DNA from 3 places in the Pseudarthrobacter sp. NPDC092439 genome. Region 3 is predicted to be linked to each of the others. Evidence: riboswitches for the same ligand, from Rfam matches in the RefSeq annotation. Region 3 holds a riboswitch; each other region holds the start of a gene.
What was found. A riboswitch is a leader RNA that binds a small molecule or an ion and turns the genes downstream of it on or off. The one in region 3 is predicted to bind cyclic di-AMP.
Positions count from the first base shown of each region.

Region 1: another riboswitch for cyclic di-AMP. It lies ahead of ACIQCM_RS15055 (hypothetical protein); the one in region 3 lies ahead of ACIQCM_RS02110 (LysM peptidoglycan-binding domain-containing protein).
Region 2: another riboswitch for cyclic di-AMP. It lies ahead of ACIQCM_RS13930 (C40 family peptidase); the one in region 3 lies ahead of ACIQCM_RS02110 (LysM peptidoglycan-binding domain-containing protein).

Region 1 is NZ_JBIVQB010000009.1:788-10,174, forward strand. Features, by position in the region: gene ACIQCM_RS15025 (zinc-binding alcohol dehydrogenase) at 1-527, shown strand, start outside; gene ACIQCM_RS15030 (6-pyruvoyl trahydropterin synthase family protein) at 536-931, shown strand; gene ACIQCM_RS15035 (glycosyltransferase family 4 protein) at 944-2,053, shown strand; gene ACIQCM_RS15040 (nucleoside deaminase) at 2,093-2,593, opposite strand; gene ACIQCM_RS15045 (phosphatase PAP2 family protein) at 2,655-3,497, shown strand; gene upp (uracil phosphoribosyltransferase) at 3,510-4,145, shown strand; gene ACIQCM_RS15055 (hypothetical protein) at 4,204-4,980, opposite strand; cyclic di-AMP (ydaO/yuaA leader) riboswitch at 4,986-5,166, opposite strand; gene ACIQCM_RS15060 (sensor histidine kinase) at 5,275-6,807, opposite strand; gene ACIQCM_RS15065 (response regulator transcription factor) at 6,808-7,548, opposite strand; gene ACIQCM_RS15070 (winged helix-turn-helix domain-containing protein) at 8,164-9,033, shown strand; gene ACIQCM_RS15075 (SixA phosphatase family protein) at 9,083-9,387, shown strand, end outside.
Region 2 is NZ_JBIVQB010000007.1:41,609-50,995, forward strand. Features, by position in the region: gene serC (phosphoserine transaminase) at 1-491, opposite strand, end outside; gene ACIQCM_RS13920 (metal-dependent transcriptional regulator) at 765-1,478, shown strand; cyclic di-AMP (ydaO/yuaA leader) riboswitch at 1,598-1,836, shown strand; gene ACIQCM_RS13925 (M23 family metallopeptidase) at 1,849-2,670, shown strand; cyclic di-AMP (ydaO/yuaA leader) riboswitch at 2,785-2,983, shown strand; gene ACIQCM_RS13930 (C40 family peptidase) at 3,088-3,711, shown strand; gene ACIQCM_RS13935 (NlpC/P60 family protein) at 3,864-4,625, shown strand; gene ACIQCM_RS13940 (HNH endonuclease) at 4,874-5,374, shown strand; gene ACIQCM_RS13945 (molybdenum cofactor guanylyltransferase) at 5,418-6,074, shown strand; gene ACIQCM_RS13950 (DUF6457 domain-containing protein) at 6,071-6,364, shown strand; gene ACIQCM_RS13955 (molybdopterin molybdotransferase MoeA) at 6,361-7,731, shown strand; gene fdhD (formate dehydrogenase accessory sulfurtransferase FdhD) at 7,795-8,673, shown strand; gene ACIQCM_RS13965 (alpha-mannosidase) at 8,791-9,387, shown strand, end outside.
Region 3 is NZ_JBIVQB010000001.1:443,595-452,981, forward strand. Features, by position in the region: gene ACIQCM_RS02060 (biotin/lipoate A/B protein ligase family protein) at 1-534, opposite strand, end outside; gene ACIQCM_RS02065 (DUF2177 family protein) at 551-943, shown strand; gene ACIQCM_RS02070 (thioesterase family protein) at 972-1,775, opposite strand; gene ACIQCM_RS02075 (endonuclease/exonuclease/phosphatase family protein) at 1,937-2,614, shown strand; gene ACIQCM_RS02080 (NUDIX domain-containing protein) at 2,611-3,114, opposite strand; gene ACIQCM_RS02085 (DUF1918 domain-containing protein) at 3,200-3,391, opposite strand; gene ACIQCM_RS02090 (glucose 1-dehydrogenase) at 3,570-4,463, shown strand; gene ACIQCM_RS02095 (DUF1810 domain-containing protein) at 4,504-4,956, opposite strand; gene ACIQCM_RS02100 (DNA alkylation repair protein) at 4,949-5,461, opposite strand; gene ACIQCM_RS02105 (TraR/DksA family transcriptional regulator) at 5,458-5,814, opposite strand; cyclic di-AMP (ydaO/yuaA leader) riboswitch at 6,250-6,419, shown strand; gene ACIQCM_RS02110 (LysM peptidoglycan-binding domain-containing protein) at 6,423-7,241, shown strand; gene ACIQCM_RS02115 (YdiU family protein) at 7,330-8,820, opposite strand; gene ACIQCM_RS02120 (hypothetical protein) at 8,884-9,123, opposite strand; gene ACIQCM_RS02125 (universal stress protein) at 9,295-9,387, shown strand, end outside.

The DNA.
Region 1 (9,387 bases), on a different contig from region 3:
TGGGCGGGATGGTGGCAAAACTCCTGCGGTCCTTCCCGCTGGAACGCCTGCAGCTCGTGGACCTCGACCCCGCCAAACAGGGGCTGGCGAACGCCCTGGGAGTGGATTTCGTCCACCCCGATGAAGCCGCGGCTGACTGCGACATTGTCTTCCACTGTTCAGCCTCCCAGCAGGGCCTGGAGCGCAGCCTGCAGCTGGCCGGTGACGAGGGCGACATTATCGAAATGTCCTGGTACGCCAACCGGGACGTGACCGTGCCGCTCGGAGAGGACTTCCACGCCCGGCGCCTCTCCATCAGGGCGAGCCAGGTGGGCGTGGTTGCCCGCGCACGCCGGCATCGCCGCACCAACGCGGACCGCCTCGATTTGGCCGCTTCCCTTCTGGCCGACCCTGTTTTTGACGCGTTCCTTACCGGCTCGTCCTCGTTCGCCGAGCTCCCCGCAGTGGTCAAGGAACTTGCGAGCGGCAGGCGCGACGCGCTTTGCCACGTGATCGAATATCCCACCGACTCCAGCAACAGAACCTGAGGTAATCCATGTTCAGCCTGACCGTCCGACGCCACTTCATGATCGCGCACAGCCTCCCGCGGGAGGTATTTGGCCCTGCCCAGGGGCTGCATGGGGCAACCTTCGTCGCGGAGGTGACCTTCCGCCGCCGGGCGTTGAACGCGGACGCGATCGTCCTGGATATCGGCGCCGCCGGCACCATTATCGAGGAGGTCCTCGCGGACCTGAGCTACCGGAACCTGGACGATCACCCGGATTTCGCGGGCAAACTCAGCACCACCGAGGCCCTCGCCGAGTACGTCGCCCGGCGCGTGGCCCGGGAGGTTGAAAAGTCCGACGACGGCGCGCAGCTCGCTGGGATCGACGTCACCCTCCGCGAAAATCCGGATGCCTGGGCGACCTTTTCGCTGGATCTCGCCGACTGACCCGGCACCAGTGTGAACCCGCCCTCCATCCGGCTGCTGGTCCCGGGCAACATCCGGCACCATTCCGGCGGGAACGTCTATAACTCCCGGCTGGTTGAGAGTCTTCGCATGCTCGCCGCCGAGGTTGAGGTAGTTCCCGTCGAAGGGTCCTGGCCGGCCGCCTCTCCCCGCGAACGACGCCGGTTCGCGGGCCTTTTGGAACCGAAACAGGAGTACGGTCCCGGCGGAGCCGTGGTCATGGTGGATGGGCTGGTGGCGGTGGGCGCGCCGGACGAACTGGAGTTCGCCGCCAAAGCAGGGCGGCCGCCCTGGGTCCTGGTCCACATGACGGTTCCCGACACCGGGGAAACGGTGGCGAAAACCACCGGCAACCCCACCCTGGCCAGCGAGGCGCGCGCCTTGAAAGCGGCAGCAGGGGTAGTCTCCACCAGCAATACCGCGGCACGGACCCTCCAGGCGAGGCACGGCCTCAACATCCATGTGGCCTTGCCCGGAACGGATGCGGCGCCGCCGGCGCCGGGATCGGCCCCTCCCCACATCGTGATCGTGGCGGCGCTTCTCCCGAACAAGGACCAGTTGCTCGTGGTGGAGGCGCTGGCCAAGCTCCAGAACCTGAACTGGACCGCAGCGCTGGTCGGCTCTGATCAGGCGGATCCCGGATATGCCGCGCAGGTGAGGGAAGCATTGGTGCGCTTTGGTTTGACGGACCGATTGCGGCTCACCGGAGAACTTTCCGGTGCTGCACTCGAGGGGGAGTGGGCGCTGTCCAACCTAAGTCTCCTGGTCTCGCGGGAGGAGGCCTTTGGCATGTCAGTCACAGAGTCCCTGGCCCGCGGCATTCCGGTGGTAGTGCGGGACGGGACCGGTGCGGTGGAAGCCCTCGGCCACAGAATTTCCGGGTCCGGCGGCTCCGAACACCCCGCTCACATCCTGCCCGGTGCCGCGGTTCCCCTGGCACCCGGCGGGCAGGAAAGCCCGGCGGAACTGGCTGCCGTCGTCCGCCGCTGGCTGGAGGATCCGCAGCTGCGGGCCACGTGGCGCACGGCCGCGCTTGATGCCCGTTCCAGGCTGCCGGACTGGCAGCACACCGCGCGCACGGTCCTGGAGGCGCTGCGCGGCTAAAGACCAGGCGCGCGGAAAACGCGCGCCAGGCCTGCAGCCCTATATCCGGTGGGTCGCGAAAAACTCCCGCAACAGGGCGGCGCATTCGGCCTCACGGACGCCCGGGTAGACCTCCACCCAATGGTTGAGGCGGCGCTCGCGCAGAACGTCGAACACCGAGCCTGCCGCCCCGGCCTTCTCGTCCCACGCGCCGAAGACCACCCGGGGGATCCGCGACAACACAACCGCTCCCGCGCACATGGCGCACGGTTCAAGGGTGACCACCAGAGTGCAGTCGGCCAGCCGCCATCCGTCGTCCGCGCCGCCGCCAAGCCTTGCCCGTTCACGGAGCCGGGCCGCCGCCTCGCGGATCGCCACCACCTCGGCATGGGCGGTCGGGTCTCCGAGCTCCTCCCGCTGGTTGCGACCGGAACCCAGCAGGCCGCCGTCGGGCCCTATGACCACGGCGCCGATCGGCACATCCGCCGTGGCAAGGGCACGACGGGCCTCCGCGAGGGCGAGGCCCATCCATTCGTGGTGTGATTTTCCTGCGGAGACCATGGCTCAATGATAGTTTCGAAGGATCCCCAGAGCCCGTGACGACCATCCGCCGGGAGGCACAGTGAGTACTGTCAAAGACCGCATGGACAAATGGATCAAGCCGTACGCCGCCCTCTGGCTGACATTGATCGTAGGCGGCAGCCTTGTGGTGGCACTCGCGCTCCTCGGCGCGGAGGTCTACTCGAATGTGGTGGATGACGAAGGGCTCACCAACCTCGACATTCCGGCGCTGGAGTACTCGCAGACCCTCCGGAACCCGGAGCTGGACGCCTTCGTCACGGGGTTCACCAATATTGGCGGCGGGGTGGGGATGCCCATCCTGGCCAGCATCCTCACCGCCTGGTTAACCTTCCTGAGCAGGACATGGCGGCCGATTATCCTGGTGGGCGGTGCCGCGGCCGTCTCCATCTACGCCACCACCGTCGGCAAGCGCCTGGTAGGCCGGACGCGGCCCGACCACTCGGAAGCCGTCCCCCCGTTCGAGCACTCGCCGTCCTTCCCGAGCGGCCACACGCTCAACACGACGGTGGTCATCGGTGTGCTGCTGTACGTCCTGTGCCTGCAGTTCCATCAGCTCTGGGTGCGCGTTATGGCCGTCACCGCGGGAGTGATTTTTATCATCGCCATGGGCCTGAGCCGGGTCTTCCTTGGCCACCACTGGCTCACGGACGTCACTGCCGGCTGGCTGCTGGGCGGTGCCTGGGTGGGCCTGGTGATCCTTGCCCACAGGCTCTTCCATCTGACAAGGCGCAAGGAACACGTGGGTCCCGCACCCACGTTCGACCACCCCGTGGTGCGGGACGTCGTGGCGGAGAAAATCCACGACCACATGCCCGAACACCAGGGGGAGCGCGGAGCGGATGCGGGCCGGGGCCGCGGCCCGGGGGACCATCGTGCCGGGTGATAGTTTGGACCCATGCGCACTCTCGTTGTTGACCACCCCTTGGTCGCCCACAAGCTCACCGTCCTGAGGGACAAAAACACCCCCTCGCCGGTCTTCCGGCAGTTGACGGAGGAGCTGGTCACGCTGCTGGCGTACGAGGCCACCCGCGAGGTCCGCACCGAAGAAGTCACTATCGAGACCCCTGTCAGCACCACCGTGGGTACGGCTTTCACCAAGCCCACGCCGCTGGTGGTTCCGATCCTCCGCGCCGGCCTGGGGATGCTTGAGGGCATGACCAAACTGGTCCCCACGGCGGAGGTTGGCTTCCTGGGCATGGCCCGCGACGAGGAAACCCTGGACATCATCACCTACGCCGAGCGCCTGCCTGAGGACCTGACGGACCGCCAGATCTTCGTGCTGGACCCGATGCTTGCCACCGGCGGAACCCTCCGCGAGGCCATCAAGTTCCTGTTCAAGCGGGGCGCCTCTGACGTCACCTGCATCTGCCTGCTGGCCGCCCCGGAAGGCCTGGCCAAGCTCGAAGAGGAACTCTCCGGCGCCAACGTGACCATCGTGCTGGCCTCCATCGACGAGAAACTCAACGAAAAGTCCTACATCGTTCCGGGCCTGGGCGACGCCGGCGACCGCCTGTACGGCATCGCAGGTTAGCCGGCAGGACGGGTAACAGACCCCGCCCTGCCGGTCCCGGCCGGCGGGCCGGTCCTGCCTAGTACCAGTTGTTGGCGTAGTGGAAGTTCAGCGCGCCGCACGGTGACTGGTAGCGCTCCTTGATGTAGTCCAGGCCCCAGTTGATCTGCGTGCGGTAGTTGGTGAGGTAATCGGCTCCCGCGCTTGCCATCTTCTCGGCAGGCAGGGACTGCACGATGCCGTATGCGCCACTGCTGGAGTTGGTGGCCGTGGTCTTCCAGTCGGATTCCTTGGTCCACAGCGTCTTCAGGCACTGCATCTGGTCCGGCGCCCAGCCGTACGCCGCCAGCTGGCTGGCGGCGTAGGCCTGCGCGCCAGCGGGGTCGTTCACGGCGGCTGGCTTCGCAGCCTTGGCCTTCGCGGCAGCAGCCTTTTCGGCCGCGGCTTTGTCTGCGGCAGCCTTCGCAGCTGCAGCCTTCTCGGCGGCCGTCTTCGCGGCAGCAGCCTTCGTGGCGGCAGCCTTCTCAGCAGCGGCCGTCTTGGCGGCGGCTGCCTTGGCGGCGGCGGCTTCTGCCGCGGCGGACTGGAGCTCGCTCTTTTCGAGGGCCAGCTGCGCCTGCTGCTCAGCGGGGGAGAGCTGCGTGGCCGCGGGTTCCGTGGATGCAGCGCGGGTCATCGACTCTGTGGCCTGGCCTGCAGCGCCAACGCCCACCAGCAGCGCGCAGGATGCCGCCAGCACGGCAGCCCGGCGCCCCAATGCGGGAAAGGTGCCACGGCGGGAGCGCTTGGCCGCGCGGGCGGCTGCGCGGGTGGGAACGCCAGAATTTGGGCGCGGTTCTACCTGGAATTCAGACATGATGGATCGCCTCTCACACCTGCGGAGTTAGCTGTCGGGTTCGGATGAGGGCATCCGGCCGCACGGAACATTCACGTGCTGGCTTAACCCCAAGGGCCTGATAGCGTGCCCGGGACGGTGGGTCCCCCGCCTCTGCCATCGGTCTATCGGAGTCCGGGAAGCGGCAGAGCTCGGCGTCATCCGGACATGCGCCACGAACGGAAGCGCACCATTCGACGGTACAGGAGTTTCAGGCCGAAGTCACATTTTGGTAACAGAGATCACGACGGCGGCGCGTCGCCATTGCCTGCCGCCTCACCCGGACGTAATGGGCAGTCTGACTATGAAGCTCGTCCGGCCGGGCCGTGACTCGACGCTGACGGTGCCGCCGTGCGCCTCCACAATGGACTGTACGATCGACAGCCCCAGGCCGCTGGTCCCTTCGGCCGCCGCAGGGCCGCTTCGGTCGGAGGCGCCCTTCCGCGCCGCGTCTGCGCGGGCAAACCGGGCAAAGACCTTGTCCACGAACTCCGGGGGAATCCCGCCGCCGTCGTCCGTTACCGCAACCTCCGCGGCGCCGCCGGGAACCACCCTGACCCTCGTCTCCACGGTGGTGCCGGCAGGCGTGTGCTTGCGCGCGTTGGATAACAGGTTCATCAGCACCTGGCGAAGCTGTGCAGCATCGCCGGCAACGACCACGGGCTCCTCGGGCAGTTCCAGCCGCCAGTTGTGCCCCGGCGCCATGACCTTCTCGTCGCTGACACCTTCAATCACCAGCTGGGTCAGGTCCACGTCCGCCAGCTTCAGCGGCTGCCCCTCGTCCAGCCGGGCGAGCAGCAGCAGGTCCTCCACCAGCGCCGTCATGCGCTCGGACTGGCTTTGCACGCGGGCCAGTGACCGTTCGCCCTCAGGCGTGAAGTGCTCGGTCATGCGGAGCAGCTCGGTGTAGCCCCGGATCGCAGTCAGGGGAGTTCGCAGCTCGTGCGATGCGTCAGCTACGAACTGCCGCACCTTGGTCTCGCTGCGCTGCCGGGCCTGCAGCGCGTTGGCCACGTGGTCCAGCATGAGGTTCAGCGCGTGTCCCACGCTGCCTACTTCTGTTCCAGGATTGGCGTTCGACGGCGGCACCCGCACTGCCAGCGCGACCTCGCCTGCGTCCAGCGGGAGGCGGGAAACCCTGGTGGCCACCCCGGAAAGCTGCTCCAGCGGTTTCATCGTGCGGCGGATCAGCACCGTTCCGGCGAATCCCACGAGCAGCAGCCCGCCGAGCGACACGAAGAGGAAGGTCCATACGAGGGAGGCCAGCGTGCTTTCCTTGGCAGCGAGCGGCAGCCCGGTCACCAGGACGTCGTCAAACGATGTCTGCACGGCGACCAGCCGGTAGTTGCCGGTGGACAGCTTCCTGTCCACCGGTGCGGAGCCGGCCGCCAGCGCCTGGAGCGTCTCCTTGTCTTTCGCCGAAAGCGCTGACCGTGTGGTGTCCGGGGCCAGAAATCCTGCACTGTTGACCTGGCCGTCAACGATGCGCGCGTTCAGCGTCCCGACGCTCTGCCCCCGGGCATCCAGCGGGTCGCGCCCGTTGAAGCCACCCATGGGTGGCCGTCCCGGATCGTTGGACCGCTCCGCGGCCTGGGTCAGCTGGTCGTCAAGCTGGCGGGTCAGGAAGGTGTCCATGGAGGCGTAGCTGACTACCCCGACCGCGCCGCAGATCGTGATGAGCAGGGCCATGGCCAAAGCGGTGAGCCGGGTCCGGAGGTGCCAGGTGGCCGGCTTCAGCCAGTTCCGCGGCGCTCCGCTGGAGCCGGCAGGCCGTGCGGTGGCCGGCGGCGTTGGACCGGAGAATGCCATCTAGTCCGCCGGCTTGATGACGTAACCTGCACCCCGGACGGTGTGGATCATGGGCGGGTGCGCGGCATCGATCTTCTTGCGCAGGTACGAAATGTACAGCTCCACGATGTTGGCCTGGCCGCCGAAGTCGTAATTCCATACGCGGTCCAGGATCTGGGCTTTGCTGACCACGCGTCTCGGGTTCTCCATGAGGTACCGGAGCAGCTCGAACTGGGTTGCGGTGAGCTGGACGTCATCTCCGGCCCGGGTTACTTCGCGGGTATCGATGTTGAGGACCAGGTCTCCCACCACCAGCTCGGCGGTGTCCATGGCGGCCACTCCGGAGCGCTGCACCAGGCGGTGCAGGCGGAGCAGGACCTCCTCCATGCTGAACGGCTTGGTGACGTAGTCGTCGCCTCCGGCCGCGAGCCCAAGGATCCGGTCCTGGACGGCGTCCTTGGCGGTGAGGAACAGGGCCGGCACCTCAGGCGCGAAGGTACGGATCCTGCCCAGGAGCTCAACGCCGTCGAACCCTGGGAGCATGACGTCCAGCACCAGGACGTCGGGCCGGAACTCCTTGGCCAGTTTCACCGCCTGCGGACCGTCGGCAGCAACCGCCACGGACCAGCCGGCCATGCGCAGTCCCATGCTCATCAGCTCGGAAAGGCTGGGCTCGTCATCGACCACCAGGGCGCGGATCGGAGAGCCGTCGGGGTGGGAGAGTTGCGGCAGGTTGTTGGTCATGGAGTGCGAAGTGGCCATGGAGCAACTCTCCGATCTCTCGTTGTAGCCGGGCTTAGGGCAGCCTGTGCGCCCGCTGTGAAGTTCAGCCTAACGACCTGAACGCCGTGCCCGGAGGTCGTCCGCACACTGTCGGCCTGGTGTCCGAATGCCGGTCCGGGTGGACAGCGAACCCGTGCAGGCGGGGCGATTTCACGCCCGTGCGGGAAAATGCATTAAAGACATCGTTTGCGGCAGTCATCCGAATAAAGCGCTGGTATTGAGCGGGTTACCGACTGGTATTGGCATTTTCGTTGCTGTTACCGCCGAGTAATTGAATCGTGATTTGCGGCACATTAGTCCATTTCGTCTCATAATGCGGACGGTTTGGTCCATTGTTACTTGCAAGTTCGCATTGTTACGCGTCACACTTCCAATGTGAACAAGAACTCAACAGCACCTGCAGCCGCAGATTACTGGCACAGCGCACCTGCTGCCGCCGGGATGCGCTGTTGCCGAATGCACGCCTGACCTTCCCACCCTTTGAAGTTCTTAGGCATTCGCCCCACTAGCCCAGCGTCGGGCGCCCCTCCCCAGCATTGCGGGGACCAAGCATTCGAGCCGCGATGACGGCCATTCACATTGAGGTAAGCATTCATGTCAGTTGCATCCGGATACGTCCATATCTCCGTCCGTAACGCCGCCAAGGCTGCCCAGTCCACCGGATTCCGCCCCGGTCCCGGTTTCGGGCAGCGGACGCCTGCCGCTCCCGTCGGCGCCGGAAGCAGCTTCCCGGCCACGGGCTACGTACCCCAGGGCTACAACCCCAACTCATACGGCCAGCTCCGCGCAGTCCCGCAGGCAGAATCCGCGCCCATGACCGCCCCCACTCCCGTAGTGGCCGGGCCCAACGCAGTGCGCCCAGTGGCCAACGACAACGTAGCCCGCGGCTTCGTCCTGTATATGGGCATCGATGAGGAAACCGCTGCAGCAGCCGGTACCTCCATTGCCAAGCTCGCCCAGGAAATCCGTGCCTACGCCCAGTCGCTGGTGGCCGGTGCCGAAAGCTACGCAGCAGTTGCCATAGCCCCCGCCGGCACCCCAGGTTCCGCGCTCGACGTCGTACGCTCAACGTTTGGTGACCCCACCGTCAACGCCCGGCAGCGCACCGAAACCCCGCGCCCGGCGCAGCAGGAGCCCCGCCCCTCCGGTGTCCTGATCGACCTGGCCCGCCGCGAGGTACACCTGGACGGCGAATCCCTGAACCTGACGTTCAAGGAATTCGAGCTGCTGAACTACCTCGTGGAGAACGGAACGCGCACCGTGGGCCGCGACGAACTGCTCGAGGGCCTGTGGCGCAATGCCGAGGAAGTGCCCAATGAGCGCACCATCGACGTCCATATCCGCCGCCTCCGCTCCAAGCTGGGCCGTCTGGCCAACACCGTGCGTACCGTACGCGGCCAGGGCTACCGGTTCTACGAGCACCCCGAGGTTGTTGTCTGGGCCGCTCCGGAATACTCCATCTAGCTGGGCTCTCCCGGCATTGGGCCCCGCGGCTTGGGACTAGGCTTGGGCCATGAGTGGGCACCATCTTCGACGGCTTGTGTTGATGCGGCACGCCAAGGCCGACTGGCCTGGCGGCGTGGCGGACCACGAGCGTCCCCTCGAGGAGCGGGGACACCGTGAAGCGCCGCTGGCCGGGCGGTGGCTGCTCAAGCACAACATCGTGCCGGACTTCATCCTGTGTTCCAGCGCGTTGCGCACCCGGCAGACCTGCACTTGGGTGTGCTCGGAGCTCGGCGACAAGGCGCCGACGCCCAAGCTGGAGGACGGGCTGTACGAAGCGTCGGCCCTCGGGATTCTCGCCGTGGTGAACCATGT
Region 2 (9,387 bases), on a different contig from region 3:
CCGGCAACACGCTTGACCGGAGCGTAGACACCGGTGGAGGTCTCGTTCTGCGGCCAGGCGTACGCATCCACGCCCGCTTCCGCCTGCGGAGAGGGGCGGGTGCCGGGTTCGGACTTGATGATGGAGGACGCATCGAGGAACGGCGCCTTGTTGGTGGCGGCGGCAAACTTGGAGCCGAACTCGCCGAAGGACAGGTGCTGGGCCTTCTTCTCCACCAGGCCGAACGCGGCAACATCCCAGAAAGCCGTGGAACCGCCGACGCCGAGGACCACTTCGTACCCTTCCGGGGCGCGGAAGAATGTGCTCAGGCCTTCGCGGACGGAACCCACCAGGTTTTTGACGGGGGCCTGGCGGTGCGACGTGCCCAGGATGGACTTCGAGGCCGCGGACAATGCATCGATCTGTTCCTGGCGGACCTTCGAGGGGCCGGCGCCGAACCGTCCGTCCGCGGGCAGGAGGTCGGCGGGAATAGTGATGCTGTTGTCGCTCACAGGTGCTCCAGTTTCGGCATGGACGCGCATGGTCCGGGCGGATGGTTGGCCTGCGGCCGGCTGCGGTGGCTCAGGCCCTCCTTATTCTGCCTGAACGGGTGTTCCCGCAGGAACCGGATGCGTCATAGTCCAGCAATTGAGACAAGGCGCGATGCTGCCTTCGGCGACTATTCGGACAAATTCAAAACAGGCTAAGCTTTTCACCGGACTACGCCCGGCCGAAGGCGTTACGGTGGGACAACGCAAGGTACTGCGCTCGAGGAGCTGAGCTGGATGACGGATCTGATCGACACTACGGAGATGTACCTTCGCACGATTCTGGAGCTTGAGGAGGAGAACATCGTTGCCCTGCGCGCCCGGATTGCGGAGCGGCTGCGCCACTCGGGCCCCACGGTGTCCCAGACCATCGGCCGGATGGAACGCGATGGCCTGGTGGTGGTCTCCGGAGACAGGCACCTTGAACTCACCGAGACCGGGCGCAAACGGGCCACCGAAGTCATGCGCAAGCATCGGCTGGCCGAACGGCTCCTCGCGGACGTCATCGGCCTGGACTGGGCATACGTACACGATGAAGCCTGCCGTTGGGAACATGTCATGAGCGAGCGGGTGGAGCGGCGCATCTACGAGCTCCTCGACCATCCCACGGAGTCCCCTTACGGCAACCCCATTCCCGGGCTCGACGCCCTGGGCGGCCAGCCGGTGCAGGCCGGCGGTGGCGCTGCGCCGGCTGCCGATAGTGCTGTGAGCCTGCTCGAAGCGATGAAGGCCTACCAGCCTGCTTCCGCGGTGGTGGTCAGTCGGCTGGCCGAGCCCATTCAGGTGGAGCCGGAACTTCTCCTGCAGCTCGACGAGGGTGGAATCCGCCCCGGCGCCAAGGTGTCGCTTGAGCGGGTGGGGGACTACATTTCGGTGCGGGTGCCGGGGATCGAAGGCGCACTCGAGCTGCCGCCGGAAGTGGCCGCGCACGTCTTCGTTACCGTCGTTTAGGGCGCTCAGGGCCTTCGCCCCTTACCCCGGTGTGCCCGTTCCCACACGGTTATAACGGAATTGTTACTGCCGGGCTTAAGCCCGTATAGTTAAACCCAAGCGTTGATACACAAGCGTTACCTGATCCGGAGCCGAGCTCTGCCAGCGGATCAGGTGCACGAGTCATTTACTGGCAGAGGCGGGGGAACCACAACCGGCAGCGGGGGCTGCCTTGGGGTGAAGTCCGTCAGCAGCAAGCCTCTCCAGCAAATTCCTCCCGGGATAGCTCTGTGCAGAAGTTTGCTTACGGCGGACCGGGTCTTTGAACTCTCTGACCCGAATCCGACAGCTAACTTCGCAGGCTTTCCAGAGAGGAAACCTTCTTTTGAGCATGCAGACCTCCAGGGGCCGGCGCCGCGCTGCGGGCCCCTCACCGACCCCCCGGGTTGTGGAAGTCATCGCCGCGGAGCGCCCCCGCGATTTCCACCGGGAAGCCCGCCGCCGGCGCGGCCCCTTCCGGCAGATGACGGAGTTCGCCTCAGCGAGCGGTATCGGCCAGAAGGCCGGAATTGCCCTGGCAGCCACCGGGCTCGTCCTCACCGTGACGGTCCCCTCCACCAGCCCGGTAATGGCCACTGAGGCCTCGGACGTTGTTCCCGCGGTTGCCGTGCAGCCCGCACAGCAGCCTGAAATCTCCGCTGAGGCCGGGGCCCGTATTGATTTCAGCCGCTCCGCAGTGGTCACCAAGGCGGACCCGGACGGCAAGCTGAAGCAGCTCCTGAGTGCCCAGTCCGCCAGCGCAATCTCGCGCGCCGCTTCGGTGGGCAGCCTTGGTGCGCCCCTGGCCAACCTGACTATGGTGTCCCCGTTCGGCTACCGGGTGAGTCCCATCACGGGCGGCTACGGCGACTTCCACCGTGGCGAGGACTTCGCGGCCCAGTGCGGCACCTCCGTGCTCGCGGCGGCCACCGGCACCGTGACCTTCGTGGGCTGGCATGATTTCGGCGGCGGCAACCGGGTGGTCATCGACCACGGAAATGGCCTGGAGACAACGTACAACCACCTCTCCGGCTTCAACGTCCGGGAGGGCGAGACTGTGGGCCGCGGCGACGTAGTGGCATATAGCGGAACCACAGGGGCGTCCACGGGCTGCCACCTCCACTTCGAGGTCCAGGTCAACGGCGAGGTCGTCGACCCCACCGGCTGGCTCTAGTCAAAACTGAGGGTTTGCTCTCGCAACACTTTTAGGCCCCGTGACCTTAATGTGACATTGGTTATTAATTCCTGTAACGTCGTACACGCGTCAACTTTTCCGAAGTTGACGCTCTTGAGTGGATTGCCTAACTCTGCCACCGCTCAAGGTCCGTTCGCATTTCATCGTCTGGCAGGGGCGGGGGAACCAATTTCGGCCTTCTGTTTGTGGGAAGGCCTTGGGGTTAAGCCGTAAAAGCTTCCTTGGAAGCGCGCGGCCGGGTGACTCCCATCCGAATCCGACAGCTCACCTCGCAGGCATTGGGAGAGGCTACCTTTCGTGTCTTCACGTCGTAATTCTGCGCGCCACCGTGCACAAACGGTGCGCACCAACCCTTTGGGCTCCGTATCCAAGGCCGTCAGCGCCAATGCGGGGACCATGGGTCGCCAGGCCGCAGTCGCAGCAGCAGCTTCGGGCCTCATTCTGACCATGGGCCTGCCGGCCACCGCAGCGGACACCACCGCGGGCATTTCGGCCTCCACCGAGTCTGGAGCCCCGAATGCCGCCGTAATGGCAGCCCCCACCGCCACGGTTTCCTTCGAGCGCCCGGTGGTTAAGACCACCGCAGCTCCGGAGATCGAGCCGGTCGAGGTACAGTCCACCTCCGAGGAAGAAGAGTCCACCACGGACTCCGCCGCCGACACTGCACTGTCTGCAGTTGCCGGCGCTTCCACCTCCGGCATTGCCGGTATTGCCTACACAGGCATTGGCCGCCCGTACGTCTGGGGCGGCACCTCTCCCAACGGCTGGGACTGCTCCGGCTTCACGCAGTGGGTCTATGCGCAGGCCGGCATCAGCATTCCCCGCGTCAACGCATGGTCCATCATGACCGCCACCGCTGCCCCCAAGCCGGGCGACCTGGTGGTCCAGAACGGCGGTGCCCACGTGGGCATCTATGTCGGCAACGGCATGATGGTCAGCGCGCTGAACCCCAGCCAGGGCACCCTGCTGCATGCCGTGGCCGCCACCGGTTCCTCGGTGTATTACACGCTCAACCCGTAGTTCAAGACGGCCCGCCCGCGGGCCCGGTTCAAACGCGTATTTCGCCAATCACCACATCCCCGTTTGGGACGTGCCGGGGTACCCCCAAGATCCCGGCACGTCAATAGCCCTGGGCTGTTCACAGCGGTCTTGAGGAAATCGAAAGAGAGAACATGACTACTCGTGCTATCGCACGGCACCGCGCCGAGGTCACCAAGACCAACTCGCTTGCTGTCATTGCCAAGGCCGTGGGCGACAACGCCGGCGGCATGGGCCGCCAGGCCGCAGTCATCGCTGCCGCTTCCGGCCTTGTCCTGACCAGCGGTGTTGCCGCCAACGCTGCAGACTCCAACGTCCAGCGCGATTCAGCCCCGGCTTCTGCCCTGTCGGTCGAGTCCGCCGTGGATGCGCCCATCTCGGCTGCCTCCACCATCTCCATCAGCTTCGAGAAGCCGGCCGTCTCCACCGAGGCCGCTCCCGTTGTCGAGGAAGAGCCCGTTGTTGAGGTGAAGGAGGCCGAGCCGGCTCCGGAACCCGAAACGGCAGCACCGGCCACCGCGGCCACGGTGACGGCATCCGCACCGACGGCCACCAAGGCTTCCGCCAGCGGTAAGGGTGCAGCCATCCTGTCGGCCGCCTACGCCCAGCTGGGTGTGTCCCAGGACTGCACCATGCTGGTGACCAACTCCTTGGCCGCCGTTGGCATCAACTTCCATGACTGGCCCGCCGGCTACCTCTCCCTTGGCCGCACGGTCAGCGCAGCTGAAGCCCAGCCCGGCGACCTCATCTACTACGCGGACGGCGGCGCGGGCGTAGCGCACATCGCTGTCTACGCCGGCAACGGCCAGGCCGTGCACGGTGGCTATAACGGCAACCAGACGGTGGTCTTCAGCGCGAACGTGGGCTCCGGCCCGGTCTTCATCCGCGTCGACTGACACGCCTTCGCAAGCCCTCCCCACTCCGGGAGCTTTGTCCTCTTAGAGCGCTTATAACCCCCCCTTTGGGGTGGCTAAGCGGACAAAGACTCCGGCGGGGAGGGCTTTTGCGTGCCCGCATTCCCGCGCCGGATTAGCTGATGGCGCAATTCTTTGTTTACTCTGGTGGTGTCGATCCATAGCCCGGACATGCCGAGGGCAGCCGGCCCTCGTGCCCCTGACGGGTGCGGCCGTGAAGAGGTACGTGCATGCGCACTCTCGTTCTGAATGCTGGATATGAACCGCTGGCGGTAATAACTTTCCGCCGGGCGCTGGTGCTTGTGCTCACGGGCAAGGCAAGCGTGGTGGCCGAAGGGGACGACCCCGTTGTGGGGCCGCAGGAGATCCTGGGCCGCCCGTCCGTGATCCTCCTCAACCGTTACATCCGCCCCCGGTATAACCAGTCCACCGCTGTCAGCCGGCGCGGAGTGCTCCGCCGGGACGGGCACCGCTGCGCGTACTGCGGCAAGGCTGCACACACCATTGACCACGTCCACCCGAAGTCACGCGGCGGCGCCGACTCCTGGGAAAACCTGGTGGCCGCGTGCCTGCGCTGCAACAATGCCAAGGGGGACCACACCCCTGGGGAGATGGGCTGGAAACTTCGGTTCGTGCCCGGGCCGCCGCACGGCACCATCTGGCAAATCAAGGAACTCGAAAAGCCTGCGCCCGACTGGGACCCCTTCCTCCTTCCGGAACGCGCGGCCTGAGACCGTTCTGCGCCGTTCCGCGGCCGTTGGCTAGGCTGGTGGCGTGGACAACCAGTACGCCTTCGATGCCCTGATTCTGGCCGGGGGCCGCTCCTCGCGGTTGGGGGGAACACCCAAGCAAGCGTTGGTTTACGACGGCGGCACCCTGCTTGAGCGAGCGCTGCAGGCGGCGACGGGCGCATCCCGCAGGGCAGTGGTTGGCCCGGACCCGGGAACTCTGCCGCCCGGAGTCGTGTCGTGCCGCGAAGATCCGCCCTTTGCCGGGCCTGCCGCTGCCATCGCTGCCGGACTGGCGGCCCTGGCCGGCCGCCCCGCCGGCTTTACCCTGGTCCTGGCCTGCGACATGCCGCGGGCGGAAGCCGCCGTGGTACGCCTCCTTGCGGAGTTGCGCGCTGCCGGTCCGGTCCCCGATGGCGTGGTTGCGTGCAGTGCTGAGGGCAGGATGCAGTCCTTGGCGGGTTTTTACCGCACAGCTGCGCTACAAAAAGCGGTGGACGAACTGGCGGGCAGGGGCACATTGATCAACGCCTCGGTTCGTTCCCTCCTTGCTAGTCTGGACCTGCAGCTTGTCACCGTCCCCGCCGGGTCCACTGCTGACGTGGATACCTGGGATGATGCCGCCGCACTAGGAATTGCCGCCGGACCCGGGCTACAGACCGGGACCGGCGCGGCAGCAGAGAACTTGGGAGGCAGTCCGTGAAAAGCCAGGAAGAAACCCTCGAGGAATGGTGCAGGTCCCTGCTCCAGGCCTACGGGCTGGAGGATGTCCAGGTGGACATCAACGCCATCCTGGGCCTTGCCGGAGTTGCCGCCCACTCGGTGGTGCGGCCGGCAGCTCCCCTCACGACGTTCATCGCCGGGCTGGCCGCCGGTCTGGCCACAGGCGGGGCCCGCGCGGTGGATGCCGCTGCGATGGAGTCTGCCCTCTCCGTAGCCAAGTCACTGGCAGCCGCCTACGATGCTGAAGCGCCGGAGGCTCCCGGAGAATGACCGGGGAAACCCAGGGGGAACCGGCGGACCACGGACACCACCACGCGGCGCACACATGGGCTGAAGCGCGGCAGGCCGCATTCGACGCGGCCGGGCCGATTCCCGCAGGACCCGTCGCGCTCGAACTGGCGCTGGGCCGGCGGCTCGACCAGGACATCGTGGCGCTGCAGGACATGCCGCACTATGCGTCCTCCGCCATGGACGGGTGGGCTGTCAACGGCACCGGACCGTGGATCACCACGGAGCCGGGAACGCGGCTGGCTCCGCACCAGGCCAGTCCCATAGCCACGGGCGGGCTCATCCCGCCCGGGGCCAAGGCGGTGCTCCGCACTGAAAGCGCCGTCCTTGCCAAGGACGAGGACGGCCTGCCCATCCTCACCACCGGCGGCACCGCCCGGCCGGGGGAGCCGCGGACCGGACAGCACGTCCGCAAGGCGGGAGAAGAAGCCCAGGAAGGGGACGTCCTGGTAAAAGCCGGCGTGATCCTGAACCCGGCCCACCTGGCCTTGGCCGCACTGGCCGGCTATGACGAACTGCAGGTCCAGGGCAAGCCCGTGGTCCGGCTCATCCTCACCGGTTCAGAGGTTGTGGAACGCGGCGTGCCGGAACCGGGGAAGGTCCGGGATACCTTCGGTCCCCAGCTGCCTGCTGTCGTGGAGATGCTCGGCGGCATCCCGGGCGGCCAGCAGCGGATCGGCGACTCCTACGGGGAATGGCTGGCCGCCCTGGAGGACGTGGTCCCCGAGGCGCCTGGCGCGCCCGGACTGCCGGCCGACGTCGTCATCACCACCGGCGGCACGGGACGCTCCGGAACCGACCACCTGCGCCGGGCCGTCGCCGAGTTGGGCGGACGCCTTGTGATCGACGGCGTGGCCATGCGGCCGGGACACCCGGCGGTCCTGGCGGAACTGCAGGATGGCCGGTTCGTTCTGGGCCTGCCCGGCAACCCCCTGGCAGCCATGATGGCGCTGTCCACCGTGGGTGCGCCGCTGCTGGCCGCCCTGGGCCACGGCACGCTGCCGGAGGTGCAGGAAGTTCCGTGCGGCACCCTGCTCGAGCCTGAACCGGGCCGGACCCGGCTGATGCCGTTCCGCCTGCTCTACGGCATGGCGTCCCCGGCCCAGCACACCGGGCCGGGGATGATGCGCGGCCTGGCCGCGGCGGACGGCGTAATGGTGGTGCCCCCGCACGGGGTGCAGCTGGGCGAGATGGTGCCGGCTTTCGCGCTGCCCTGGGGCCCACCCATCCCGGCCGCCCCGGACCCGGCCGCCAAACCGAAAACCAGGACTGCCAGGCCGGCAAAGACCGGCACCGCCAAGGCCGCGGAACCCGCCGGCCCCGTTGACTGGAGCGCCCTCCTTGGCTGACCCGCGCTTGGACCACGGGCCCTCCCGTTGCCATGATGGAGGCATGAACGGAAGAGGCCGGCTATGGGACGCGTGACGCAGCGCCGCAAGGTGCACAAATATGTCCTGGACGGCAGCCCCAAGGCGTTGGAGTTCCCGGTCCGGCACCGCGAAGACGTGCTGGCCGTGGAGGAACCGCTCGAGATGCGCCTGGACAGCCTCTCCTACTCCGTGACCATGCGCACCCCGGGCGACGACTTCGACCTGGTGGCCGGCTTCCTGGTGGCCGAGGGCATCATCTGGGAGCCGGAGCAGCTCATCTCCCTCCGGTTCTGCGCCGGAGAAGACGAAGACGGGGTGCAGACCTTCAACGTGGTCGAAGCCCAACTCCGGCCGGACGTGCCGCGGCCGGCCACCGGGCGGAACGTCTACACCTCCAGTGCCTGTGGCATTTGCGGCACGGACTCCGTGGACGCGGTCCGGAAATCCTCGCACTACAGCCCCGAAGCGGACCCGCTCACTGTCGACGCGGACGTCCTGGCATCCCTCCCCGCACTGCTCCGCCAATCCCAGCGCCTCTTCGACACCACCGGGGGAGTGCATGCTGCCGGGCTGTTCCGGATAACTGACGACGGCGGCGCACAGCTTTTGTGCCTGCGTGAGGACGTGGGGCGCCACAACGCGGTGGACAAGGTGGTGGGCTGGGCGCTCCGGGAGGGGTTGCTCCCGCTGCGCGGGACGGTGCTGCAGGTTTCCGGGCGGGCGTCCTTTGAGCTCGTCCAGAAGGCTGCCCTTGCCGGGATCCCGGTCCTCTCCGCGGTCAGCGCCCCTTCCAGCCTGGCGGTGGAACTGGCCGAGGCCAGCGGCCTGACACTGGCAGGCTTCAGCCGGGGCACCAGCTTCAATGTCTACTCCGGGGATGCCCGGGTGCGGCTGGCAGCCGCCGGTGCGCCGCCGTCGTAATGACTGGCTCCGGGACCCGCGACCCGGCGGGGAGGGGCTTGGTTATCCTCCGGCCAGCCGGTAGATTTTTCCATCGAATGGACATCGCGGTCACACTCCAACGCTAAGAGGCCCCTATTGCATGACGACCGACGGATCACGGAAGTCCGGCTGGAGCGGTTCGTCCGCGAACGGATCAACCCCGCCGTCTACACGCGGATGGTGCCGCTGGAACTCAGCAGCTGGGAGGCCCCCGGGGAGCCTGTTCCCGCGATGGAGGCGATGCGGCAGGAATTCCGCCCGCAGGAGCATGGCGCCGCGTGGGGCAGGCCATGGAGCACCACGTGGCTGCGGCTGCAGGGCGAGGTGCCCGAATCCTGGGGCAGCCGGGCGGAAAGTGCCGTTGAGGTGGTGGTGGACCTCGGCTTCACGCTCGAAGCGCCGGGGTTCCAGTGTGAAGGCATCGCCTGGCGGGCGGACGGCACCATTATCAAGGCGATCTCGCCGCGGAACCAGTACATTCCCCTGAAGCTGCTGGGCACCGGGATGGCCGTGGACTTTTACGTGGAGGCGGCCGCAAACCCGGACGTGGCCGGAGGCTGGACTTTCGCGGCAACCCCCTACGGAGACAAGGCAACGGCCGGGACCGCGCCGCAGTACCGGCTCGGCAGGATCGGCATAGCCGAGCTGGACAAGAATGTATGGGAACTCCAGCAGGATGTGTGGACCCTCGCG
Region 3 (9,387 bases):
ACTGAACAGCCAGCCCCCGGCCACCACGCGCTGGGCGGTGCCTACCAGCTTGATCTGCGAGCCGTTGGCGGCATCGGTGCCGTGCACGCTGAATTCCCCGGGGCAGTACTCGCCGGGAATCTCGCCCACTGCGGCCTGCACTCCGACCCTGAGCAGCGTTTCGGCGAAGAGACCGCCAAAGTAGCCGAAGCGCGTCTTTGATCCGGCGATGGCGTCATGGTCCGGTTCGATATGATCCACCACCAGTGTGCCTTGATGGTACGCCGCCGCACGCCCGCCGGCCCTGCGGACCAGCGGCTCAAAGCCGTCATCGCGGCACGCCTGTTCAGCGGCCGCGAAGCCGGGCAGCCTGGTGTCCCGCTGGCCGAACGCCACCGTGGGCTCCGGCCGGTAGAGCCGCAGGGTGGGTCCAAGTCCGCCCGCCTTGGCCCTGGCCAGCAGTTCCAGGCCGAACTCAAGGTCCCGCCCGGCGCCCAGCGACGTTTCCTGACGCACCACCGTCAGGGTGCGCCCTCCGGGGCCGGTGTCCTGCATGTTGCTAAGCTCCTTTATGGTCATCTTGCAATTCCTCGTTGTCGCCGCCGCGTTCGCCGTGATTGACGCCGTCTGGCTCAAGCTCATGAACCCGTTCTACCGCAGTCACATCGGGGAGCTGCTGGCGGACAAGCCACACCTAGGTTACGCGGTGGGCTTCTACGTCCTTTACATCGCCGGAATCGTCTTCTTCGCCCTTCGTCCCGCGCTCGACGGCGGCACCTGGCTGACCGCGCTGGGCTACGGTGCCGCTTTGGGCGCCTTCGCCTACGCCACCTATGACCTGACCAACGCGGCCACCCTGAAGGTGTGGCCGCTGCGGCTGGTAGTGGTGGACGTCCTGTGGGGTGCTGCCCTGACCGGGCTGTCCACCGTTGCCGGCTGGCTGGTGTTCCACAACAGGTCCTGACGCGCGGAGCCCGGCGCAGGGCCAGGACTCAGGTGCGGCGCAGCGTCAGGATCTGCTCGGCCCGGCCAAAGGGCCCCTGAAGGTCGTGAAGCACCGTGGAAGTCAGGCCGATTCCGTCCCGGCCAAAGGACACGGCGTTGTCCAGTCCCAGCCATTCGCCTTCCGGGCGGCGGTACATGTGGATCTGCAGGTCCAGGTTGGGGAAGGCATAGCTGTCCTTGCCCGGGGGAACGCGTGCGGCGATGCCGTTGGCCGTATCCACCATGCCCATGAGACGGGCCAGGTCGCCGCTGTCCGCCCGGTCCGTCAGGGGGTGATCGGTGCGGAGCCAGACCTTGCCGGCGCCCGGGCGATGCCCTTCGGCCACGCGCATCTCGAGGGAGCGGATATAGCCGCCGGGCCAGACGGCGGACCCGTCGTAGGGCTTGCAATCGTCCGGCCCGGCAATGGCGGCATCCTCCATGGCGGCAACGGCTGAGGTGTCCGAGGTGGCCATGCGCCAGGCGGTGGCCCGGATGGCGGTGCGGCCGTTGGCCACGAGCTCAGCCTGGACCAGTTCGATGGTCCGGCCGGGCCGGAGCGTGGTGGTTTCAATATGGAAGTCGCCGCCGGGGATCAGGCCGAGGATTTCATAGCTGAGCCGTGCCATCCGCATGTCGGTGCGGGGTTCGTGCCGCTCCAGGCGATCGGCCAAAAGGCCGGAGGCCGGCGCCATGTGCTGCTCGTGGACGTTCCAGGCACCCTGGGCGTGGATCGTGGAACGGAACCGGCCGCCGTCGAGCTCCTGGTAGTAGAAATGTCCTTCAGCCAGTTCAGGCAGGTCTGTGGTCACCGTTGGCCCCTTCTGCATGTTTAAGTGAATCGGCACTAACTCTAACGGCTTGTCCAAAACATCCCGCCGCCGGGACTCGCCGAAATGTTGGAGTCCGGACGGCGCCGTCTGGGTAGACTCAGGAACTGGGTCCTGTCAGCAACCCTCGGAAGAGGAGTTACATGCGCGTCATCAGCTACAACCTCCGCAAACACAAGGCCAGCGGCGAGCTCCTTGCCCTGGCCCGGAACCATGACATCGATGCGATGTGCCTGCAGGAAGTGGATTCCAGCGACCTGCCGGAGACGCTGGGCCCGCTCCATCTGGCCGACGCCACCAAGGGCAACCGGCTGGGGCTGGCCATCTATTACCGCACCAGCCGCTTCACGGCCATGAACACGCAGTCGTTCGCGCTGAAGAAGTCGATGCATGACCGGGTGCTGGCCCCGGCACATGAGCGCCTGATCGGCACGCGGGTCATGGACAATGAGACCCAGCACGAACTGGTGATCGGCTCCTTTCACGCTGCCCCGCTGACGGCATCCAACTCGCTGCGCCGCAAACAGATCCACGCGGCGCACGCTGAACTCCTGACCATGGGTAAAGGCCTGATGACGCTCATGGTGGGTGATTTCAACTACCCGTTCTTCACCAAGAACCTGGACATGCACATGAAGAACTCAGGCTATGCGCTGTCCCTCAGCAACCGCCGGACGTACACGCGGTACAAGGTATTCAAGGGCCACTTCGATTTCGCCACGTCGCTGGGACTGGACATCCAGAGCGTGGAGACACTGCCGCGCGGGAACTCGGACCATCTTCCCATCCTGGTGACGGCGGAGTACGGTCCGGACTATTAGGCGGGTTTCCGGGCTTCCAGCCGCTTCCGCAGTTCCGGCCAGGCAGCAGCGAAGCCGGGGTGCAGTTCCTTGCGCTCCACGTCGGCCAGCGGCACCCAGAGTAATTCAATGCTCTCGGGATCACTGATCACCGGGTCGAACGGCTCACGCGCCAGCACCACCACGGTGGTGTAGGACCAGTAGCCCAGGTCCAGCACCGAGGTGAAGAGGACATCAACGTTCGACGCCGGAACCGCAGCTTCCTCCCACGCCTCACGGAGGGCACCGGCCACTGCCCCTTCCCCCTCGTGCAGCGCACCTCCGGGCAGGCCCCAGGTGCCGCCGTTGTGACTCCAGGTGGCGCGGTGCTGCAGCAGGACGCCCTTCGCGGGATCGTAGGCCAGCACGCCGGCGGCGCCGAAGCGGCCCCAAAACCGTCCCTGCCCGCCCTCCACCCAGGCATCGCCGGGATCACGCGGGCCGGTCCGGACGGGCGGGGTGGAAGTCACTGAATGATCCATGCGCACCAGTCTGACAGGCGCACCCTCCGCGGCGCACCCGTTCGTAACAGGCGGCTTCAGTAAAAATGCTTCAGCAAAAAGTGGTTCAGTTACCGTGCCCGCGGTCTACGGCGAAATCACCGCCGGGGTACATGACTGTTTCGTGGCCGTCGTCAAAGCGGACCAGGTACGGCGGTGTCCCGCCAGGCCCCCTGACTTCGACAATAACGCCGTGCCGGTCGGAGGACCCGACGTTCCGTCCGTGCACGATGATGCGGTCTCCCTGTGCTGCCTCCATCGCATTCACCTCCAGTCCCAGATTACGACTGCGGCCGTGGACGCGACAGGGGCGCCTCACCCGGTTTCCACCTGCGGCCGGTTTGCGGGTTGGCAGGGAGAGCTTCAATGCCTAGGGTAGAAATGTAAGCCTACTTACTTTTGCTGCGAAGCATTCCCAGTCGTCAGGAGGACCACCCATGACAGACCAGTACACCTTTCGCAACCCGGTCACCGCGTACGAGGAAATCTCCCCGCCGAAGCAGCACCAGCCGGAGCCGGGCCTGGATGCGGCACTGGTTCCCAAGGCAGACCTCGGCGAAGAAACCTACCGCGGAACCGGCCGCCTGGAAGGCCGGAAGGCGATCGTGACAGGTGCCGACTCCGGCATCGGCGCCGCGACAGCCATCGCGTTCGCCCGGGAGGGGGCCGACGTCGTCCTTTCTTACCTGCCCGAGGAAGAGGAGGATGCCGGGCGCATTGCGGGCCTCATCGAGGCCAGCGGGCGGAAGGCCGTCAAGGTGCCGGGCGACCTCAAGGATCCCGCCGTGTGCCGGGAAGTGGTGGACACCGCAGTGTCGGCCCTGGGCAGCATCGACATCCTGGTGAACAACGCCGGCAAGCAGGTGGCCCAGGAGGAACTGGCAGGCATCACGGATGAGCAGTTCGACCACACGCTTAAGACCAATGTGTATGCCATGTTCTGGCTCACCAAGGCCGCCCTGCCGCATATGCCGCCGGGCTCGACCATCATCAACACCACCTCCATCCAGGCCTACAGCCCTTCCCCGACGTTGGTCGATTACGCCACCACCAAGGCCAGCATCAACAACTTCACCAAGGGCCTGGCGCAGCAGCTTGCGCCCAAGGGCATCCGGGTCAATGCCGTGGCGCCGGGTCCCATCTGGACACCGCTGCAGGTCAGCAGCGGCCAGCCCAAGGAAAAACTGCCGGAATTCGGGCAGTCCACTCCCCTGGGGCGCGCCGGCCAGCCGGCCGAGCTGGCACCTGCCTACGTCTTCCTGGCCTCGCCGGAGTCCAGTTACGTGGTGGGCGAGACGCTGAACGTCAACGGCGGCAACCCAACGCCGTAGCCCGGCACGACCGGCTGCCGGCGCCGCCGCCGGAGCGCAGCTATTCTGCCGCCTGGTCCGGCATGTCCAACAGCAGCCGGTCCGTCGCGGCGTCGGGCACGCCGTCGAAGAACGTGGCGAGGACGGTCTTGAACACCGTCTCCCCAGGCGCTGCGCGGAGGAACAGGGTCGCGGACGAGTGCAGTTTGCGCGCGTCGATGCCGCCCAGGATTTCGTCCGCGGAGCGCCCGGCATGGGCGGCGAGTGCCTGTGCGCATTCCAGGAGCCGGGGGCCCAGCACCGGATGCGCCAGATAGGCTCTGGCTTCTTCGAGAGATCCGATCGCGTAGCGCTGTGACGTGGGGCTTTGGCCGAGCCCGGCAACCTGCGGGAACACAAACCACATCCAGTGGCTGCGTTTATGCCCTGTCTGCAGCTCGGCCAAAGCCTGGTGGTATGTCCCACCGCTGTCCTGGGCGGCCGTGAACCGCTCAAGGTTGTACCGGTCATTCATGGTTCCCTCCGATCCGGGCCGCGGCCCGTAGCTGACGATCCGGATCCGCCTTCCAGCGATCCAGCACCGAAACGGCCCGCCTCCGGTCCTTTTCGCCGAGTGCGCCAAGCAGCGGAACAAGGACGTCGGCCATGAGCGGATCTGTCAGTTCCGGGGTGTGCGCGGACCTGAGGAACCCTTCGATGCGGGTCAGGTCGGTGTGCCGCAGCAGACCCACCCTTGCCTGAAGCAGCACCACCGCTGCAAGTCTCCGTTCAAAGACAGGCCTGCTCCCCGGCTTCGGCACGCCCCAAAGTGCCGAAGCCAGGAACACCACCCCGTCATGGTCCAGGTCCCGGAACTTCCGCAGCGCGTCCCTGACGGTTCCCCGCACGGCACCCACAGATGCCCCGTAGGAGGCCAGACTGCCGCCCAGCCGCCCCTCGACGTCGTCCGCCCTGTACCAGGTACCCTCGTTCTGCAACGTGCGGTCGATGAATGCGGCCACATCCTGGACCGCTGTCACCGGCGTCCCGCCGCTGCGTGCGTGATGCAATAGGGCGTCCAGGGCCTGGCCTCCAGACGGCCCTCCGCAATGGCTTCGCCGCACACCGCGCAGATGCCGTACGTCCCGTCATCGATTCGGTCCAGCGCGGCCTCCACCTGGTCCAGGCCGGCGCTGCTCTGCTTGAGGAGCGCGGAGGCCTGCGACAGTTCAAACGCGATGGTGGAGCCTTCTGGATCGTGTTCGTCGTCCACATTTGCGTTCTGACGTGCCGAATTAGCCGAGGCGATATCCGCACGAAGGGCCGGCAGGAGCGCCACCTTGCGGGTGCGTTCCTCCTCCAGCATCAGCCGGAACCGCTCAAAATCAGGCATGCCCAAAGCCTAGCCCCGGCCGCCACGCACGTCAGTACCGGCCCACCGCCATCCAATGGCCCCATGCCCTGCAGGGCGACCACCACCGGTCACGGATGCAGGCTTCCGGGGGCACGGCGCGGGGCCGTGATCGCGGCCCCGGGACATAGTCCGCAATACCACATCCTTCAAGGGCTGACTGAGCTTGCAGGCGCGCAAACCGCAGGCAGCAGTCCGGGATTGTTACGATGTGATGCATTTCACTTCGGACCCGTCGGCTGCGGGCGTCTTTCGAGGTCAGCGCGCCATGCAGGGTGAATCCAAACGATAGCCTAATCCGAGAGAAGGGCCTCGGATGTTATCCAAACGTGACATTTAGGTGGACGGCGGGTTACGGTCGAGTGGTGTCCCTCCCCGATGGGACATTCCCACCAGCCTGCCGAGCCCTGCCGCTGGACCGGGATACCACCGTTTCCAATTGGCAGGGACGGGGGAACCAAGTTTCCACGGCCTCATTGAGGCCTAGGGGTTAAGTCGAAAGCCTTTCCGCTTGTGCGGATGCTTCCGACCGGGCATCTCCAGCCCGAACCCGACAGCTCACCCCGCAGGCATGGGAGAGGCGATTCACTGTGTCAAAAATTTCCACCACCGCCCGTCATCGTGCAACTCCGACCGGCTCCATCACCGTCCAAGGCCTGGCCCGGACCTTCGGCCGTCCCGCACTGGCAGTAGCCGCGGCATCCGGCATTGCGCTCAGCGTCGGCGCCCCCGCCCAGGCAGGTGTGAGCGGCCCGGACGCTGAAGCAACGTCGGTCCAGACGTCCTCCGCACCCGCGGCAACTGCTGCCGCGGCAACTGCTGCCACCGTGCACACCGTGGTTTCCGGCGACACCCTGGGCGCGATCTCCGCTGCCCACGGTGTGGCTCTGGCCGATGTCCTCGCGGTCAACGGCCTCTCCATCGACACGATCATCTACCCGGGCGACCAGATCGAGATCCCCGGCGCAGGCTCTGCGGCGGCTGCACCGGCAGTTGCACCTGCGCCCGCACCCGCACCGGTCCAAACGACTGCAGCGGCGCCGACGAACACCGGCATGAACCTGTCCTACGCGTCCACCGCGCCGGCCGAGTCCACCGGCACGGGCACCGGCGCAGGGATCCTCGCCTCCGCCTACAGCCAGATCGGAATCAACCAGGACTGCACCGCCATGGTCGAGACCGCCCTGCGCTCGGTCGGAAAGAGCGTTGGCGACCTTGCCCCCACGCAGTTCTACCAGTACGGAACCGTGGTCTCCACCCCGGCCCCCGGCGACCTGGTGATCACCTCCGGCCACGTCGGCGTTTACGCCGGCGACGGCCAGGTTGTGAGCGGCGGCATCGACGGCTACAAGACGGACGTGCACTCGCTCAGCTGGCTCGCCGGCGCCTCCTTCGTGCGCGTGGCCTAGGCAGCACCAAGGGCCGGAAAGGGCGGCATTCGGAAATCATCCCGAATGCCGCCCTTTCCCCCTTAAACATCCGGCAGTTGGCTGGCGTTCAGGTTCCGCAGAACGTCAGGTAATCACCAAAGCTTTCGGGGGCTGCCTCCTCGTAGCGCTCCAGCCCCGGCCGCCGCCGGTATGGCTCGGAGAGGACTGCGACGAGGCGCTGGAACGGGCCGATGTCACCTGCGGTGGCTGCATCCAGGGCTTCTTCCACCAGGTGGTTGCGCGGGATATAGACGGGATTGACGCGGTCCATCAGGCTGGCGTCCGGCGCCATGGCCCGCCACCGCTCCGCCCAGGCATCGAAGGCGGCAAGGTCCAGGACCATTCCGCGCGCCGGCCCGGTGTTTCCGAGGGCCGCATCGCCGAGGCGGCGGAAAAACTGCGTATAGTCCACCGGACCGTCCCTAAGCAGGGCTATGACGCCGTCGACCAGTTGGGACACCTCCGCTGCCTCCGGGCTTCCTGCCGGATGTCCGGCCAGACCCAGCTTCGAGGCCATGCCCGCTGTCCAGGCGTCGCTGTAGCGGCGGCGGAACTCCCCCAGCACTTCCACTGCGGGCTCTACCGCTTTTTCCTGGTCCTCGTTGATAAGGGGAAGCAGCGATTCGGCCAGGCGGGCCAGGTTCCACTCCGCCACCACAGGCTGGTTGGCGTAGGCGTACCTCCCGCCGGTGTCGATGGAGCTGTACACGGCGGCCGGATTGAATGCGTCCATGAAGGCGCAGGGCCCGTAGTCAATGGTTTCACCGGAGATGGTCATGTTGTCCGTATTCATGACGCCATGGACAAACCCCACCAGCATCCACTGCGCCACCAGCGACGCCTGGGCCTCAACCACGGCCCTGAACAGCGCCAGGTAAGGGTTGCCGGCCTGCGCTGCCGCCGCATAGTGGCGTGCTATGGCGTGGTCAGCGAGCCTGCGCAACAGGTCGGGATTGTCCGTGGCCCGCGCGTACTGGAACGTACCCACGCGCAGGTGGCTGGCGGCAACCCGTGCCAGCACCGCACCGGGCAGCATCGTGTCACGGCGCACGGGGCGGCCGGTGGCAACCACGGCCAGGGAGCGGGTGGTGGGGATTCCCAGCGCGTGCATCGCCTCGCTCACCAGGTACTCGCGAAGCATGGGTCCGACGACGGCACGGCCGTCCCCGGCTCTGGCAAAGGGTGTGCGGCCCGACCCTTTGAGGTGGATGTCCCGCAACCGGTCGCCGTCGGACGAACTCCCGTGCAGCGGCAGCTCACCCAGGAGGAGGGCGCGCCCGTCGCCGAGCAGCGGCGAATAGCCGCCGAACTGATGCCCGGCATACGCCTGGGCGACCGGCGCAGCGTCCGGCGGGACGTCGTTGCCCACCAGGAACCTGGCGCCCTCCGGGCTGCGCAGGAAAGCCAGGTCCAGTCCCAACTCCCCTGCGAGGGCCTCGTTGAGGACGAGCAGCCGGGGTTCGGGCGCCTCTTCCGCCTGCCAGGGAACAGCAAGTTCGGGCAGCTCCCGGGCGAAACGTGATTGAAAGCTGACGGTCGATTCCGCTACACCGCTCATGGGTTAACCCTAGCCCCGCCCGGCGCGCTGCGGGCCGTCACTGGGTGGCCGCTCACGGCAGCCTCACGTGACTGCGTGCCCGCCGGGAAAGTCGCCATGTTCCCCGGCCTGGGCCTCCTCCTGGAGCAGTGGGTCCTCCTGCCAGGCGTCCGGGTTTTCCTCGGCAGCGCCCGGATAGCTGTCCGGTTCTCCGTGGACGGGGTCCAGTTCGAGGGAAGAGGCAGCGCCGGGGGCCTCGTCCAGGATGACGTCCTGCTCCGGAACAACTTCCAGTTCGTCGTCGGGGAGCTCCTGCTCAGTCATGGTGATGCCTTTCCACGTATCGGATCAGTCAATAAAGTAAGCATACTGATGAAGATGGTGCTGTGTGAACGGCCAGGCATGGGAAAAGGGTGACTTTGGGCCCTACCTCCCCGGGGGTTTTGCGGCCACGCTGGTGGCATACGCCCGTAAAGGACCCCGCAGGAGCAGGACATGGCAGCCCGCAAGCCCATTGCCGTCGGCACGAATGACACGCCCCAGAGCCACGCAGCAGTGTCCTGGGCGGCCCGGCGGGCCCACAGGGAC